DNA from 2 places in the Rhizobium sp. S96 genome. Region 1 is predicted to be linked to the other one. Evidence: predicted binding sites of a transcription regulator. Region 1 holds the regulator's gene; the other holds the start of a gene.
What was found. The regulator LexA, encoded in region 1, represses DNA repair genes until DNA is damaged. The targets are predictions, from matches to a motif close to TGTTCNNNNTGTGTTCNG.
Positions count from the first base shown of each region.

Region 1 (8,049 bases):
ATAGGTCAGCATTTCGAGAATGATCGGACCCTTGCCGGAACGGCAATGCTCGAGCGCCTCGTCGGCCGCAGCCTTGACGGCGCGAACATCCATGCCGTCGACCTGAACGCCCGGAATGCCGAAGCCGGAGCCGCGCAGCGAGTAGTTCGACTGCGCCGTGGCGCGGGCCGTGGACGTACCCATGGCGTAGCGGTTGTTCTCGATGATGTAGATGATCGGGAGCTTCCAGAGAGCAGCCATGTTGAAGCTCTCGTAGACCTGGCCCTGGTTGGCAGCGCCATCGCCGAAATAGGCGATCGAGACGCTGTCATTGCCACGGTAGCGGTTGGCGAAGGCGAGACCGGTACCGAGCGACACCTGGGCGCCGACGATGCCGTGACCGCCGTAGAAATGCTTCTCCTTGGAGAACATGTGCATCGAGCCGCCCTTACCACGGGAGTAGCCGTCGATGCGGCCGGTCAGCTCGGCCATGACGCCGCGGGCGCTCATGCCGGTTGCCAGCATGTGACCGTGGTCGCGGTAAGCGGTGATGACCTGGTCGCCTTCCTTCTGCGCCATCTGCATGCCGACGACGACAGCTTCCTGGCCGATATAGAGGTGACAGAAACCGCCGATGAAACCCATGCCGTAAAGCTGGCCGGCCTTCTCTTCGAAGCGGCGGATAAGCAGCATCTCGCGATAGGCCTTCAGCTCCTCGTCGCGATCGAAATCGGCGACGGGGCCGCCATTCGATGCCTTAGCTGCTGGTTTCGCGCTGGTCTTGCGGCTGGAAACGGTCGCGTTTTTTCGCGGCGCCATTCAACCCTCCCTATGGGTTTATCGGTTCTTAGGTGGCGCGTACCATAGGGAAGAAATTTCGCCACAGCAATGCCATAAATGCATGGCTCGTATTCGGCGTTAAACTACTGATAAATATATGCTTATTTCGATTAACTTGTTTTCGGTTAATTCGAATAATGATTGAATATGACGATCTCGTCGGCACGAGAAAAATTGAGCTGAAGACGCGCTTTTTCGTCCAGCATATCCTTGTCCATCGAGCCATCACTCAGCAGCGCAACCTGCCTCTCGAGATGCTCGCGCTTGTCTTTCAGGGTTGCCAGCTCCCTCTCCCGGGCGATGCGCGTGCGCTCAAACACCTCCGTTGCGCGCAGGCCGTAATCGCCATGGATGCAATGATAGCCGAAATAGGAGAGAAACGCGACAGTCATCGCCGGAATGACGAAACGGCCGATCTTTTTCTTCTTATGGTGCTTGGTCCACATACACGCATCTCGAAACGCATTACCCTTGCGAACGAGACTACCGGCCAGAGATTAACCGTCCGTTGACTATGAACGCAGCGCAACAAAAAACCCGCGCCGAGTGAGGCGCGGGTTCCAAATGCTTGAAATCAGATGGCTTAGCCGCGAAGGATCGAACGGCCGGCGTACTGTGCCTGCGGGCCAAGGCCTTCTTCGATGCGGATCAGCTGGTTGTACTTGGCGAGACGATCCGAGCGCGACAGCGAGCCGGTCTTGATCTGACCGCAGTTCGTCGCGACAGCGAGATCGGCGATCGTCGAATCTTCGGTTTCGCCCGAACGGTGCGACATGACGGCGGTGTAGGCTGCTTTGTGCGCGGTGTTGACGGCGTCGAGCGTTTCCGTCAGCGAGCCGATCTGGTTGACCTTGACGAGGATCGAGTTGGCGACGCCCATCTTGATGCCGTCGCGCAGGCGAGCCGAATTGGTGACGAAGAGATCGTCGCCGACCAGCTGAACCTTCTTGCCGGCCAGATCCGTCAGAGCCTTCCAGCCATCCCAGTCGTCTTCAGCCATGCCGTCCTCGATCGAGATGATCGGGTACTGGGCAGCGAGCTGCGCGAGGTATTCAGCCATGGCGCCCGGCTCCAGCGTGCGGCCTTCGCCTTCGAGAACGTACTTGCCGTCCTTGAAGAATTCGGTCGAGGCGCAGTCGAGGCCGAGATGGATGTCTTCGCCAGGCTTGTAGCCGGCTTTCTCGATCGACTTCATGATGAAGTCGAGGGCTTCAGGTGCGCTCTTCAGGCCCGGTGCGAAACCGCCTTCGTCGCCGACGTTGGTGTTGTGGCCCTGGGCGGCCAGTTCCTTGCGCAGCGTGTGGAAGACTTCCGAGCCCATGCGAACGGCTTCGCGGATGGAATCAGCGCCAACCGGCAGGATCATGAATTCCTGGAAGTCGATCGGGTTGTCGGCATGCGCGCCGCCGTTGATGATGTTCATCATCGGAACCGGCAGCAGGTGAGCGGAAGCGCCACCAACGTAGCGATAGAGCGGCAGGCCAGCAGCTTCTGCGGCAGCCTTGGCAACAGCGAGCGAAACGCCGAGGATGGCGTTGGCGCCGAGGCGCGACTTGTTCGGCGTGCCGTCCAGCTCGATCATGATGTTGTCGATCTGGATCTGGTTTTCAGCGTCGATGCCGCCGATGGCGTCGAAGATTTCCGTGTTGGCGGCTTCGACGGCCTTTTCAACACCCTTGCCGAGGTAACGCTTGCCACCATCGCGAAGTTCGACGGCCTCATGCGCGCCGGTCGACGCGCCCGACGGAACCGCCGCGCGGCCCATGCTGCCATCTTCCAGATAGACATCGACTTCGACCGTGGGATTACCACGGCTGTCGAGAATCTCGCGGGCGATAATGTCGGTAATTGCGGTCATCGGCTTTTCCTGCTTGAGAGTGGATAAATCGTTTGAAATCCGTCTTAATCGAAGATGCGCAAATTACAATGGCGCTTTGCGCATGCTTCGCAGCGATGTTCGTGCGTGGCCTATTACACGAACATGTCAGTCTTTTGAACGTCAGCCTTTCGCGATCGCGTCGAAGGCCAGGAGCTTTTCGAGAAGCCTCGGCATATCCTTGAGATAGACCATGTTCGGACCGTCCGACGGCGCGTTGTCAGGATCTTCGTGCGTCTCGACGAACACACCGGCGACACCGACGGCAACGGCCGCGCGCGCCAGCGTCTCGACAAACTCGCGCTGGCCACCGCTGGAACCACCCTGCCCGCCGGGTTGCTGGACCGAATGCGTGGCATCGAAAACCACAGGGGCGCCCATCGCCGCCATGATCGGCAGCGAGCGCATGTCGGAGACCAGCGTGTTGTAACCGAAAGACGCGCCACGCTCGCACAGCAGGATGTTCGGATTGCCGCTCGAATTCAACTTGTTGAGGACGTTCTTCATGTCCCAGGGTGCGAGGAACTGCCCCTTCTTCACATTGATCGTGCGACCCGTCTTGGCGGCGGCGACCAGAAGATCGGTCTGGCGGCTGAGGAAGGCCGGAATCTGCAAGATATCGACGACGGTGGCGACTTCGGCGCACTGTTCTTCGGTGTGAATGTCGGTCAGGACAGGGAAGCCATATTCCTTCTTGAGATCGGAAAAGACCTCAAGCGCCGTTTCCAGGCCGATGCCGCGCTGGGCGGACAGCGACGTGCGGTTCGCCTTGTCGAAAGACGACTTGTAGACGAGACCGATGCCGAGCTTGTCGCAGAGTTCCTTCAGCACGCCGGCAATCATGAACGCATGATCACGGCTCTCCATCTGGCAGGGGCCGGCGATCAGCGAGAGCTTGCCGGCGTTCGAAAACACCACCTGGCTGGTACCCTGGCCGACGGCTACTTCGGAATTTGTCTGGCTCATCGTTTCTCCTCGAAGGCGAAGAGCGCGCCCTGCCCGGACGCAGCCTTCACCAGAATTCGATTGTTCTTACGCGTGTAAGTGATCCCGTTAGCAGCCAAATGTGCTTCTGTCACGGCGAGATCAGCAACCTTGTAGACAATGCCGACCCCACGCAGACCGCGATCCGCGCTGGGCGCGACGAGATCGAAATAGGCATTCAACCCATCCGCCGACAAAATGCTGATGCGCACGTTCGGAGTGGCAAGGCTGATACCAAACGCCTCCTCCCGCACCGACGCCACGCCGGAGGCAAAACGCAGGAATGTGGCGAACGCCTTCGGATCCGGTGCCGCCAGCACGATCTCGGCGATACCGGTCACGCCGTTGACATGTGTCTCAAGCGCCTTGCGGTCCGTTGGCAGAGGATTGATCCGCTGGCAGGTGAACAGAAAGAAATCAGGGGCGCGAAGATCGGCGGCAAAGGCAAGCCGAAAGGCTGCGGTCGTCTCGGAACCATCCGGCATCTTCATCGGCCGAGCAAACTGCAGCATTTCGCCGCCGCTTATCCTGTCGGCGTGGAAGCGGGCGTGATCTCGATCGGCATCGGCGGTGCCGAAGACCACTGCCGAGAGACCGTCATCGCCGCAGCGGAAGCGAAAAGCACGATCGCGCGCAGTGAAGACGTTGCCCTTTTTGACCGACGTTTCATACGCATCGGCGCTCGCGATGCCGAGCGGCTCGAGGTATGTTTTGTCGGCGAAGAAGATGCAGGCGTTTTCGGTTCCGAACGGGTGGCGCGCATCCGCCGCGACGGTGAACCCAAGCTTGCCGAGACGCTCCCTGGCAAGGTCGATATTGGCGACGGGCAGCACCACGTGGTCCAGCGGATGAGCTTCACTCATGGCAGATCCTCTCCCGAAATCGCGAATGATGTGCGCTGCTAAGCGAGACAATGCAAGAGGCTACCGCCTCATAGATCGAATGAAGTGTAAAAACCGGACAATTCAGAGCCAAGTTTTACGAAAATTTAGCCACTTGCGGAACACATATGGAACATATAGTGTCTGTTCTGGCTTTGTTTCACAACCCTGGGGTCCGACTTCGATGCTCACGCGCAAGCAACAGGAACTTCTCCTCTTCATTCACGAGCGAATGAAGGAGTCAGGCGTGCCCCCGTCTTTTGATGAAATGAAGGATGCGCTCGACCTTGCGTCCAAATCCGGCATTCACCGGCTCATTACGGCGCTCGAGGAGCGCGGCTTCATTCGCCGGCTGCCGAACAGGGCACGCGCGCTCGAGGTGATCAAGCTTCCGGAGGCCTACAATCCGAGCCTTCAACGACGCGGCTTCTCGCCGAGCGTCATCGAAGGGAGCCTTGGCAAGCCTCAGCTGGTCACGCCTCCGGCACCGGCCAAGCCGGCACCAAGTACCGACAACGGCAATTCCGTTTCCGTGCCTGTCATGGGCCGGATCGCGGCGGGTGTGCCGATTTCGGCAATCCAGAATAACACGCATGACATCGTCGTCCCCGCCGACATGCTCGGCTCAGGCGAACACTATGCGCTGGAGGTCAAGGGCGACTCGATGATCGAAGCCGGAATTTTTGACGGCGATACGGTCATCATCCGCAATGGCAATACGGCCAATCCGGGCGATATCGTCGTGGCACTGGTCGACGACGAAGAAGCGACGCTGAAAAGGTTCCGCCGCAAGGGCGCATCGATTGCGCTCGAAGCTGCCAATCCCGCCTACGAGACGCGCATCTTCGGACCCGATCGCGTGAAGGTCCAGGGAAAGCTCGTGGGGCTTATTCGCCGTTATCACTAACGGCGACGTCAAAGGTGCCGCTGCGCCAGTCATAGGCGCGATGTATGCGCCATGGGCGTGATAGGCCATCATACGTCGTTGTCAGGACGGGCGCGCCCTGCTGATCGATGCGTATTTCGACCGCGCCACTTCTACGCAAAGTTTGGCCGGTAATAAGCATTGCGCCCGACCGACATTCGCGCAGACGAATGCGGGCCGGGGTAATGACGATATCGGCGGCGTCGCAAGCCGGCCCGAGATAGGCCAAATCCTCGATGACGTTGACGATATAGCCGTTGTCGAGGGTGGCGATACACCAGGCGCCTTTAACGCAGACGAAACTGTTTGCCGAGCCGTTCGCTGCGGCGTTGCGCATCGTGCGGAGCGCGGATCGCCGTTCGTCAAACGACAGAGCGTATGACCGGTCGTTGCGCTCCTTCGTCTTCTTGGGAAGTGTGGCCTTGATGAACGCCGGAGGCTGATGCTCTTCGGCGGCGAGGGCTCGCTGCCACTGGCCGAATATGAAGTCGGGCGGGCGCTCCCGGTTGGAGGCCATGCGGGTTCCGCGCAGAATTGCCACCAGGGATCCGTCTTCCGCAACAACGACATCAGGTGCGGGCAATGAAGGCAGCAACGCCACCGTGAATGTCGCGATACCGACGATGGCGGCGCCCAGATAGCGCAAACGCGTTCGCAGCAAAGTCAGGACCAGAAATCCGAGAACCGCTACCGGGAAATACCAGGACGGCAGGCGCCCGATATCGACATTGCCACCCCAGGACGACACGAGCTTGGCGATCCCGATGACGACATCGAGCCCGAGGCCGGCGATCTTCCACGGCAGCACATCGAGACCGAAGGGCGTCAGCAACATCGCAAGCATGCCCATGGGCATGACAACGAAGGATATGACTGGCATCGCCATGAGATTTGCCGGCAAGCCGTATGAGCTCAGCCGATGGAAATGCTCAATCGAAAACAACGCCGTCGAAAAACCGCCGATCATGGAGGTGAGCACGATGCCGCCGAAGAAGCGTGCGACGGCGACCACCGGCATGACCCATGGCAGCTTGAGAAAGGCGTTGTCGGTCGGCCTTCGCCCGGTCCAGATGGAATAGCCGGCGACCAGCGCCAGCGTCGCCGCAAAGGACATCTGGAAGCTGGGACCCAGGACCTCCGACGGCGACAGCATCACGATCACCAGCGCTGACAAGGCGACGTTGCGAAGGCTTATCGACGGTCGATCGAACAGGACCGCAACCAGCATGATCATCATCATGATGTATGCCCGCTCAGCCGACACGGCAAAGCCGGAAATCATGTAGTAGGCGGTCAACGCCACGAGAGCGCCGGCGGCGGCGATCTTCTTCGTCGGGTAGGCTTGGGCCACCGATGGCAGGAGACTGAGCGCCATTCGAAAACCAACAAAGAAGATGCCGGCGGAGAGGGCCATGTTGAGCCCTGAAATCGCGACAATATGAGCGAGTCCAGATTGTCTTAGGGCGGCCGTCGTCTCGCGGGAGATCGCACGTCTCTCGTCGGTGACAAGCGAGGCTGCAAAGGCGCCGGTGTCACCGGGGAGAATGGATCGAATGCGGTCTCCGATCGTGCTTCTGAGGCCGTATAGATATTCGATCCCCTCCGCCAGAAATTGCCGCTTATCGCCGGTCTCGGGTGCCACGGTCGCTGTTGGTGCGCCATAGAAGAAACCGTTCGCGCCGACGCCGTCGAAATAGGCTCCGAACGAAAAGTCATCCAGGCCCGGCAGGGCTGGGCCTGACGGCGGGGTCAGGCGAGCACGTCCGGTCACCCACTGCCCGATTTCAAACGGCGTGGAGGCGCCGCGCGCCACGAGCGAAACACGTTCTGGAGGTCGGCCAAGTGTCGGTTCGCGGGTACCAGCAACAGCAACGATATAGCGCCACCGACCTTCTCCGTCCCCTTCCCTGCGCTCGACGCGGCCGGTGACCGTGGTCGTCACTGGCGTATCGAGCATTACTGTCCCTGCCTGCCATGTCTCGACCTGGCTCGACAGCATGCCGCACACGACAAGCAGGACCGCAAGCGCCGCCTTGCGCGCGATCGGCCGCGCAGGCCCTAGTGCCAAGGCAATCACCGCGAAGACTGCCAGCCAGGCACAAAGCCGCAAGAGCGGAGGATCGGCGTCGAACTGAAACCAGGCAATCGCGCCGCTGCCGAAAAGAACCGGCGACATCAGGAAGTACCAGCCATGTTCGGCTTCCTGCGACATCGCAACGCGAACATGCGGCCAGTATCCGGAGGCTCGACCTGCAACCCGCGACCGCCAGGGTCTCAGGGATTGGGTAAGCTGGAGCTGCGTCGATTTGGCACGAAGGTCGGCTGCCCCCTTGATCGGCAGGCGCGCAGATGTATCTGCGCTCTGAGCAGTCGGCATTGCCTCGATCGTTTTCAACTCCGACATGCAATTGCGCCTCGAAATAAGCCGCCATTGCAACCAGAATGCAAGCTCTTGAGCGCGAGCGCAACAATAATCGATTTAAAATAAGAGGCTGATCAATGATCGGAAAAGACAAGGATTATCATTGGCTTCTGCTATGCGTGACGGGCATCGCTGTAGTGCT
Region 1 is NZ_JAUDRY010000015.1:127,668-135,716, reverse strand. It holds gene pdhA (pyruvate dehydrogenase (acetyl-transferring) E1 component subunit alpha) at 1-798, opposite strand, end outside; gene QTL94_RS18230 (FtsB family cell division protein) at 945-1,265, opposite strand; gene eno (phosphopyruvate hydratase) at 1,403-2,677, opposite strand; gene kdsA (3-deoxy-8-phosphooctulonate synthase) at 2,819-3,661, opposite strand; gene QTL94_RS18215 (VOC family protein) at 3,658-4,542, opposite strand; gene lexA (transcriptional repressor LexA) at 4,745-5,467, shown strand; gene QTL94_RS18205 (ComEC/Rec2 family competence protein) at 5,448-7,889, opposite strand.

Region 2 (8,049 bases), on a different contig from region 1:
GGATGCTCGGAGGTCTTGGTGATCCCCCAGATCCAGGTGCCATTGGGGCTGACGCCCTTGTCGCCGAGTTTCGGCAGCGGCATCACGACGATATCGTCCTTCATGGCCGCCGCGGCTTCTGCGTAGAACCAATGCCCACCAAGTGCCAGCGCTGCCGGATGGCCCTCCGCATAGAACTGGTTGGTGCCCGATGATCCAGGAACAACCCAGCCGTTCTTCACCCATCCCTGCATCATCGTCAGCGCGCCGACGCAGGCATCGCTGTCGAGTGTTCCGGTCGCCTTCCAGGTCGTGCGATCGATCAGGTCGCAACCGGCGCTCTCAAGCAGCGGGCCGTAGGCATAGGTGATCCATTCGGTCTTGATGCCGTAGCCACGGAAGGTATCGATCGGCCATTTCACGCCATCAAGCTTGGAGAGTTTCTCGAGATAACCTTCGAACTCCTCCTTGGTCCAGGCATCGTCGACCGACTTCGGAATGCGTGCGCCGATGGCTTCCAGGTATTTCTTGTTGCCGTAGAGCACGACCGACGAGTCGGTGAGGCCGACAGCGTAGAGTTCCTTGTCGATGGGGTAGGTTCCCTGCGACACGTTCGAAGACGTCATGTCGTCGATGACGTCCTTGTCGATAAGCGGCTTGATCGGCTGCAGATAGCCGGACCAGGCATAGTTGGCGAGGAACGGCGCATCGATCTCCATGATGTCAGGCAGCTGCTTGGACATGACAGCGGCGCTGAACTTCTCATTGTAGGCGTCGTGGGGCGCATAGATGAACTCGATGTCGACGTCTGGATTGGCCGCTTCGAAGCGCTTTGCGACATCAGCATAGGCTTTGACCCAACCCGGATCGCCCTGATGCATCATGTGGATGACGGTCTTTGCGTCGGCAAAGCCGGCGGTCGCCGCCAGCGAGGCCGAAGACAGAAGCAGAGCTTGAAGTAAACGTTTACCCATTTATATTCTCCTCCATTGATAGGCATGCGTCGATGTTTAAACGGAAGACCGTTCCACGAGCTGGAACGGCAGCTTTCGCAGCATGGGCCCGCCGGCTTCCTCGGCCAGCAGGATCTCGGCGGCAAGGCGGCCCATGGCCCGATGCGGCAGCGCCATGGTCGTCAAGGGCGGATCGAGACGCGAGGCGATCTCGATTTGGTTGTCGAAGCTTGCCACGGCAACGTCGCCGGGGATCGAGGCCCCGACCCGACGGAGCGCGGCATAGACCTCCATGGCAACGCGATCATTGCCACAAAGGATGGCGTCGGGTCGGTCGGCGGCCTGCATCAGTGCCGTGACATGCGACAGGACAAGGCTGGGCGCGCGGTCGCTGTAGATCGCGCGCCGGACAGCCGGCAACACGGCAACAGGCGCAAGGCCAGCCTCGGCCAAGGTGATCCGGAAGCCCTGCTCGCGCAAATCGCCCGCCAGCAGGCCTGGAAGATTGATGAAGGCAACGCGACGCCGGCCGGCGTCAAGCAGGTGACGGGTCATCTCCGCGGCGGCCGCCTCTTCGTCAGGCACCAGCGAGATCACGCGACCATCCACCTCGCGGCAGTTGATCATGACGCCGACGTTTTTGGCGAGTTCCGGCGGCAGCGCCACGGTCTTGTGGTACATGGCGGCAAACGCAGTCGCACGCGGGCGAAACCGGCGAACCTCTTCAAGAACGGAACCAACGTCGCGGTTTCCCCCAAGATTCATGACGAAGACCGCAAGCTCAGCGCTTCGGGCAGCACCATCGAGACCACGAATGATCTCCGTTGCGAAGGGAGAGGTGATGAGCTCGTCGGCGACCACGCCGATTAGCGGCAGCCACCCTTGACGCACGCCACGGGCTGCGAGATTGGTGACATAACCGAGTTCGTCTGCGATTTCTTTGATCTTCGCACGCGTCTCATCAGACATCCGCGCGGAGCCGCCATGGAGCGCGCCGGAGACGGTCTTGATTGAGACCCCCGCCCTTTCCGCGATATCCGACAGCGATGCCGCCACTTGGTTCCTCCCTTGGGTTATCGATTACCCAATTACTCCCACAGGCGCCCCGTTGTCAAGACGGATGATTTCGATCGGGTCCTTCTCCTAGGCAAGCGAAGCAGGCCTACTTCCACATCGACCGCATGCGGGCGCCAACGTCGATGCGTATTTGACGGGTGCTGCGCTCACTGGCGTTGGCCGAAACTTTCGGCCAGCTCGTCACCTCGAAGAACTGCAGCAGGGTGACGGGGATAAACCGCGTCCGCGAGGCATAGACATGGCGGTCTCCCTGCGTGTTCTGGCCATGCGTGAAGAACCGTTGCGGCGTCAGAAGCGTGAGGCTGTCGCGGGCCCTCGTCATTCCGACATAGAGGAGGCGACGCTCCTCCTCCAGCTCGGCCGTCGTGCCCGCTCCCAGATCCGACGGAATACAGCCGTCCACGACATTGAGCATGAAGACGGAACGCCACTCCTGCCCCTTGGCAGAATGGATCGTGGAGAGGATCAGATAATCCTCGTCAAGCAACGGAACGCCTGCCTGATCGCTTGTGGCATCGGGTGGGTCCAGCGTCAGCTCGGTCAGAAACCGCTCGCGGTTCGGATAGCCGCCGGCGATCTGCTCCAGTTGCAGAAGATCGGCCTTACGCGTGTCGGCATCTTCATGGATGCGGTCGAGATGCGGCTCGTACCAGTCGCGCACCGTCCCGATCTCGCTTGGCCAGACAGCCGAGGATTTCCGCAATCCGGACAGGAGATTGGTGAAATCCGCCCAGGCATCACCGGTTTTCGGTGGCGGCGGGATCTCGGCAAGCGATAGCAATGGCTCGGGCTCGGCCGCGATCGTGTCGAGGATCTTCCCGGCTGTTTGCGGACCGATACCGGGAAGCATCTGAAGCAGCCGAAAACCCGCGACGCGATCGCGTGGATTCTGCGCAAAGCGCAGGACCGCGAGCAAGTCCTTCACGTGGGCACTGTCGAGAAACTTCAGGCCGCCGAACTTCACGAAGGGAATATTGCGACGCGTGAGTTCGATTTCCAGCGCGCTGCTGTGATTGGAAGACCGGAAAAGCACCGCTTGCTGTTTGAGCGACGTGCCAACCTCACGGTTCGCCAGGACCTGTTCGACGATGTAGTTTGCCTGATCGACCTCATCCTTCACGGTCACGAGCAGCGGGCGTTGCTCGGATTCACGATCCGTCCAGAGGTTCTTGGTGAATCGCTCTCTGGCGAGATCGATGACGCCGTTGGCGGCGGCCAGGATCGGCTGTGTCGAGCGGTAGTTGCGATCAAGCGTGATGACGTCGGCTGGCGCCGGCGAAAAGGCCTTCGGAAAATCGAGGATGTTGCGAACCGTCGCGGCGCGGAAGGAATAGATGGACTGGGCATCATCGCCAACCACGGTGAGCCCGTGGCCACCGGGTTTCAACGACATCAGGATCGACGACTGCAAGCGATTGGTATCCTGGTATTCATCGACCAGTACGTGATCGAAGCGATTGCCGATGTCTTCGGCAAGCAAGGGATCGGAGACCATCTGCGCCCAGTAGAGCAGCAAGTCGTCGTAATCCAGGACATTCTGCGCCTGCTTTGCCTCGACATATCCGGCAAAAAGCTGCTTCAGCTGCTCCTCCCAGCCGAGCACCCAGGGATAGGCGGATTTCAGCACGTCGATGATGCTGCTCTCGGAATTGACGACGCGAGAGTAAATGGCAAGGCATGTGCCTTTCGTCGGAAAACGGCTGTCCGTCTTCGACAAGCCAAGTTCGTGGCGAACAAGGTTCATCAAATCGGCGCTGTCTTCCCGGTCATGAATGGTAAAGTCGACGTTGAGACCGATCTGCTCGGCATACATTCGCAGCAGGCGCGCACCGATCCCGTGAAACGTGCCCGCCCATGCCAGCGCATCGGTCATGACCGCCGCATTGTCACCCAGCACCTGCCGACAGATGCGCTGGACCCGCCGCGCCATTTCCGCCGCTGCCCGACGTGAGAAAGTCATGAGGAGGATACGGCGCGGATCAGCACCATTGACGACAAGGTGGGCGACACGGTGCGCAAGCGTATTGGTCTTTCCGGACCCTGCCCCGGCAATGATCAAGAGCGGCCCGGCTACCGCTCCATCATTCAAGCCCACCCCATGTTCAACCGCCTCGCGCTGGCGATCATTCAGCTTTTCCAGATATGTCGCGCCCATTACCCTCTGCCACTTTACGGTTCCGATCGCCGGCCTTCCGCTCGTTCTTGCAAACAAAATCAGCGGACAAACCCCCAGGAAATCGACTCACCGCCACGCTCAGAACAAAAATAGAACGTACCAGTTCGCAGGCGGGCTGAAAAGCCTGCCTCGCACACCGACTGAATCCAACGCGCTGGGTGGAGCTGATACGCCAGCGGGCATCAGCGGTTTCTGGCGATTTTGCGAGAACGCACACCGTCAGGCATAGTCATCGATTGCGTCGGAATAGTACCCCTCTCTCCAGGCTCGGAAACGAGCTACTCAGGGCGCGCAACTCTCTACCTCTCCGTCGCGCCGACGCAACGGAGTCAGAGTCTGCAGCTGAGTTTGACGAAAATTACTTCCGCTTAGCCGTCGTAGTGGCCTGAGAAGACCTGCTCCGCGGACTTGACGACCACCGCGAGGTTCACGCCTTTCGTGATGACTGTTCCGCCCGCCCTCAGGTCGGTAACCGCCTTGAGCGTGCCCGCCTTGGGGGCATCGAGCGGCTGGACGGTGCCGGCTCCCAGATCGGCGACCCAAAGACCATCTTCCCCTGCAATGCTGATGACTACGACTGCGGACATGCTCTTCCCCTTTTCAACGGTTAACGTTCAAAATCCTGCCTTCTTCAGGCCTTCACGGTAGAGATCCTTCTGCCACTGCTCCTTGCTCGGAACGGCGGCAAGCCATTTGTCGACATCAAAATTCGGGTTGGCCTCCCGAACCCTTCGCACGCAAACCCGCGCCATGTCCTGGCGGCCGAGCATGGCCCAGCTGGCGGCCGCCAGCCGGTCGGCCAGGCTCGGGTCGGCCATTCGGCCTATGTAGTCCAGTGCCGCCTCGAACTCGCTAAGCGCATAGTTCGCTCCCGCCGCGGTCCAGAGATAGGGGTCGGGGCTCAGCGGATTGAGTTCGATCGCCCGCTCGATCTTCTGCAAAGCCATGCTCGGGCGCGAGCAATGCACCAACGTATCCGCATGGTCGGCGATGACGTCGGCATAGTGCGGAGCAAGGTTCTCGGCCACCTCCATCGCCTCGGCGCTCTCATCGAACGCGCCCTGCAGCAGCTTGGCGACGCCGAATTCCCGGAAACCATCGGCGAAATCCGAGCGTTTCTCGATGGCCTTCTTCGCCAGGTTCTCCGCCTGGGTCAGCAGGTCGATATCGCCTCGAGCCGTCAGCAGCCATTCCTTTGAATAGGTGCGCCCCATCGAACTGAGTGCCGGTGCAAAATCCGGACTTGCGCTCAGAGCCGCACGCATCTCGCCGCGCGCGCGTCGAAGGTTGGGCAGCGTCAGCCTAGCCAGATGTTGCCGGCCAACGAGGTATCGATGGTAAGCGATCGGATGCAGCTGAAGGTCCGCGCGGACCTCCTCGTGGCGCGCGATTTCACTCGATACGCAAAGCGCGATCTGCCGGGAGATCGCCTTGCGATCACGCAAGAGCGAATGGTGCGTCAGGCGAAAGCGATCAGCCCAGAGGATCTGGCTGTCGTCAAAGAAGATCAGTTGGACAAACAGCGTAACTTCATCGCTCACGGCGTTGATCCGTGTCTCGAGCACATAGTTGACGTTGTGGCGTTCGAAGAAGGCCACCTGCGTTTCCTGATGATGGCTGATCTGGATCGCCGAATAGGGGGCAATGACCTGCAGGCTGTTGAACGCACAAAACCCGATCGTGATGTCTTCAATCAGGGAGGCGGCAAGCGAGGCCGCATCGGCGTGCGTGGATTGATTGGTCGGCGGCAGCAACACCAGCCGAGGCACGGTAATGCCAAGCTCTCCCGGCATCAGTGGCAAGCCGGACGCTCCGGAACCCTCGAAGGGAGCCGAAACGCGAGCGGCAACCTTTGGCTTTTGCTCGCTTGGTTTCAGTTGAAGCGTGTCGAGCCCTTTCGCGATCGCATTGCGGCGCTCCTCGAAAAAAGACTGCAGAGACGCCACGTGCTCGCCGGCGTCAAGCGACTGCACGAGCAGGTTCAGCGTATCCTGATCCCGCGGTCCCGATTTGAACAGGATGATAGCAGCATCCCTCAGCAGCCTGGATTGCTCCTTGGTCTGTGCCAATTGCGAGGCTGATCTCAGCGTGTCTTCCAGGAGGTCGCCATGATACTTTTCCCGCTCGGAGAGCCAATGCCTGAACTCACGGCTTTGCGTGCTGGCCGTTCCCAGAAATGTCTGGTCCATCAACTTTACAAGGCCTTTAAGCCGGACGAACGGATCCGGCTCGTCCCCGACGAGCAGCAGGTCGGAAGACAGCGCCGCGCGATTGATCGAGACCGCACTCCCTTCCAGAGACAGGACCTCGACCCCAAGCTCATTTTGAAGTGCCGTAATTCTCGAAAGCAGCTTTCGCAAGGTGGAATCCGAGATGCCGCGATCCCGCTCGCCCCACAAGAAGCGATCCAACGTCGCTCGATAGGCGGTTCCCTGCTCACTCGTCAGCAAATATGCAAGCAACAACAGGCCTTTTTCAGGGAATGCAACCACGTTGCCCTCCCTGTCCATGAGCTGCAGTTTCCCGAAGGTCTCCAGGACGAAAGCCATTCCTGCTGTCTAAGCCTCTCGCGCGCGTGTTGCGTGTCCGCCAGACGCCACATTGTCACGATGTCCCCCGAGATTCAACGGCTGCATTTCTTCAGGAGGTACGCATAGGTTGCGTCCATCGATCCAGAACCCGCGATTGGGGGTTGCTCTTAATGAGCAGTCGTACCCCGAGTTTTCAATGCTTTCGAGTTATCGGGCGGACGCAGCCAGGTAGCTTGTCAGCACATCCAGGAAGCGATCGATATCGGCTCTGGTCGTCCGATGGTTGACGATCGCGCAGCGGATCGCCAGTTCGCCTTTGATCGTCGTCCACGACGGCACGGCCGAACCTGCCTCGTGGAGATCGAGTACCATGTTCCAGGTGAATTCCGTGTCAGCCCCGCGGATCCCGAAACAGACGATGTTGAGGGCAACCGGCGCCTTCAGTTCGAACCTCGGATCGCTGCCGAGACGATCCGCGAGGTAGCGGGCGATCTCACAGGTGTTCGCAATGGAATTGCCGATCCGCTCGCTGCCAAGCGCTTCGATGGTCATCCAGGTCTTCAACGCACGGAACCCGCGCGACAGGTCCGGCCCGAGATCGCAGGGCCAGGTTTCACCGGCGGCAAGCCCCCTGTTGGCGCGCTGGAGATAGGCCGCCGGCTGCGCGAAGGCCCGCTTGTGGGCAACGCTGTCGCGCACCAGCAGGAACCCGGCATCATAGGGAACATGCCCCCATTTGTGGAAATCGAGCGCCACGGACGCTGATTGTTCGATCCCGGCAAAGAGCTCGCGCATGGATGGGGAGAGCATTCCAAGCGCTCCGATCGCTCCGTCGACGTGGAACCAGATACGTTCACGACGCGCGATCTCTGCGATTTCGCCGAGCGGATCGATCGCCCCCGTGTTGACAGTACCGGCGGTGCCGACGACCAGAAAGGGGAGAAACCCGTCTCTGCGATCATCTTCTATCTGCGTCGAAAGCGCGTCGGTTCGCATCCTGCCCTGGCTGTCGACGTCGATCGAGCGAAGGTTATCGGAGCCGATGCCGCACAACTGCATAGCCTGGGCAATACAGACGTGTGCCTCGCGGGATGTGTAGGCCACGAGCTGCTGAGGCGTATTGCGCAGGCCGGTTTCACGGCTGGACTGCCCCATCGCCTCGGTCTTGGCGATCGTGACGGCAAGGAAGTTCGCCATTGAGGAGCCGGTGACAAACAATCCGCTGGCGCCGGCAGGATATCCGAGCGCCTCACCCATCCAGCGGACAATCTGCTGCTCGACCTCGATGCCGACATGGTCGCGTCCGCCACAGTTGAGGTTCAGGCCGGCTGCG
Region 2 is NZ_JAUDRY010000006.1:391,989-400,037, forward strand. It holds gene QTL94_RS09490 (ABC transporter substrate-binding protein) at 1-953, opposite strand, end outside; gene QTL94_RS09495 (LacI family DNA-binding transcriptional regulator) at 990-1,988, opposite strand; gene QTL94_RS09500 (ATP-dependent helicase) at 2,095-4,164, opposite strand; gene QTL94_RS09505 (hypothetical protein) at 4,554-4,772, opposite strand; gene QTL94_RS09510 (hypothetical protein) at 4,800-6,734, opposite strand; gene QTL94_RS09515 (pyridoxal phosphate-dependent decarboxylase family protein) at 6,924-8,049, opposite strand, start outside.
Region 2: QTL94_RS09500 (ATP-dependent helicase) is a predicted target of LexA. The motif match lies at 4,265-4,282, and genes of this name have one in related genera.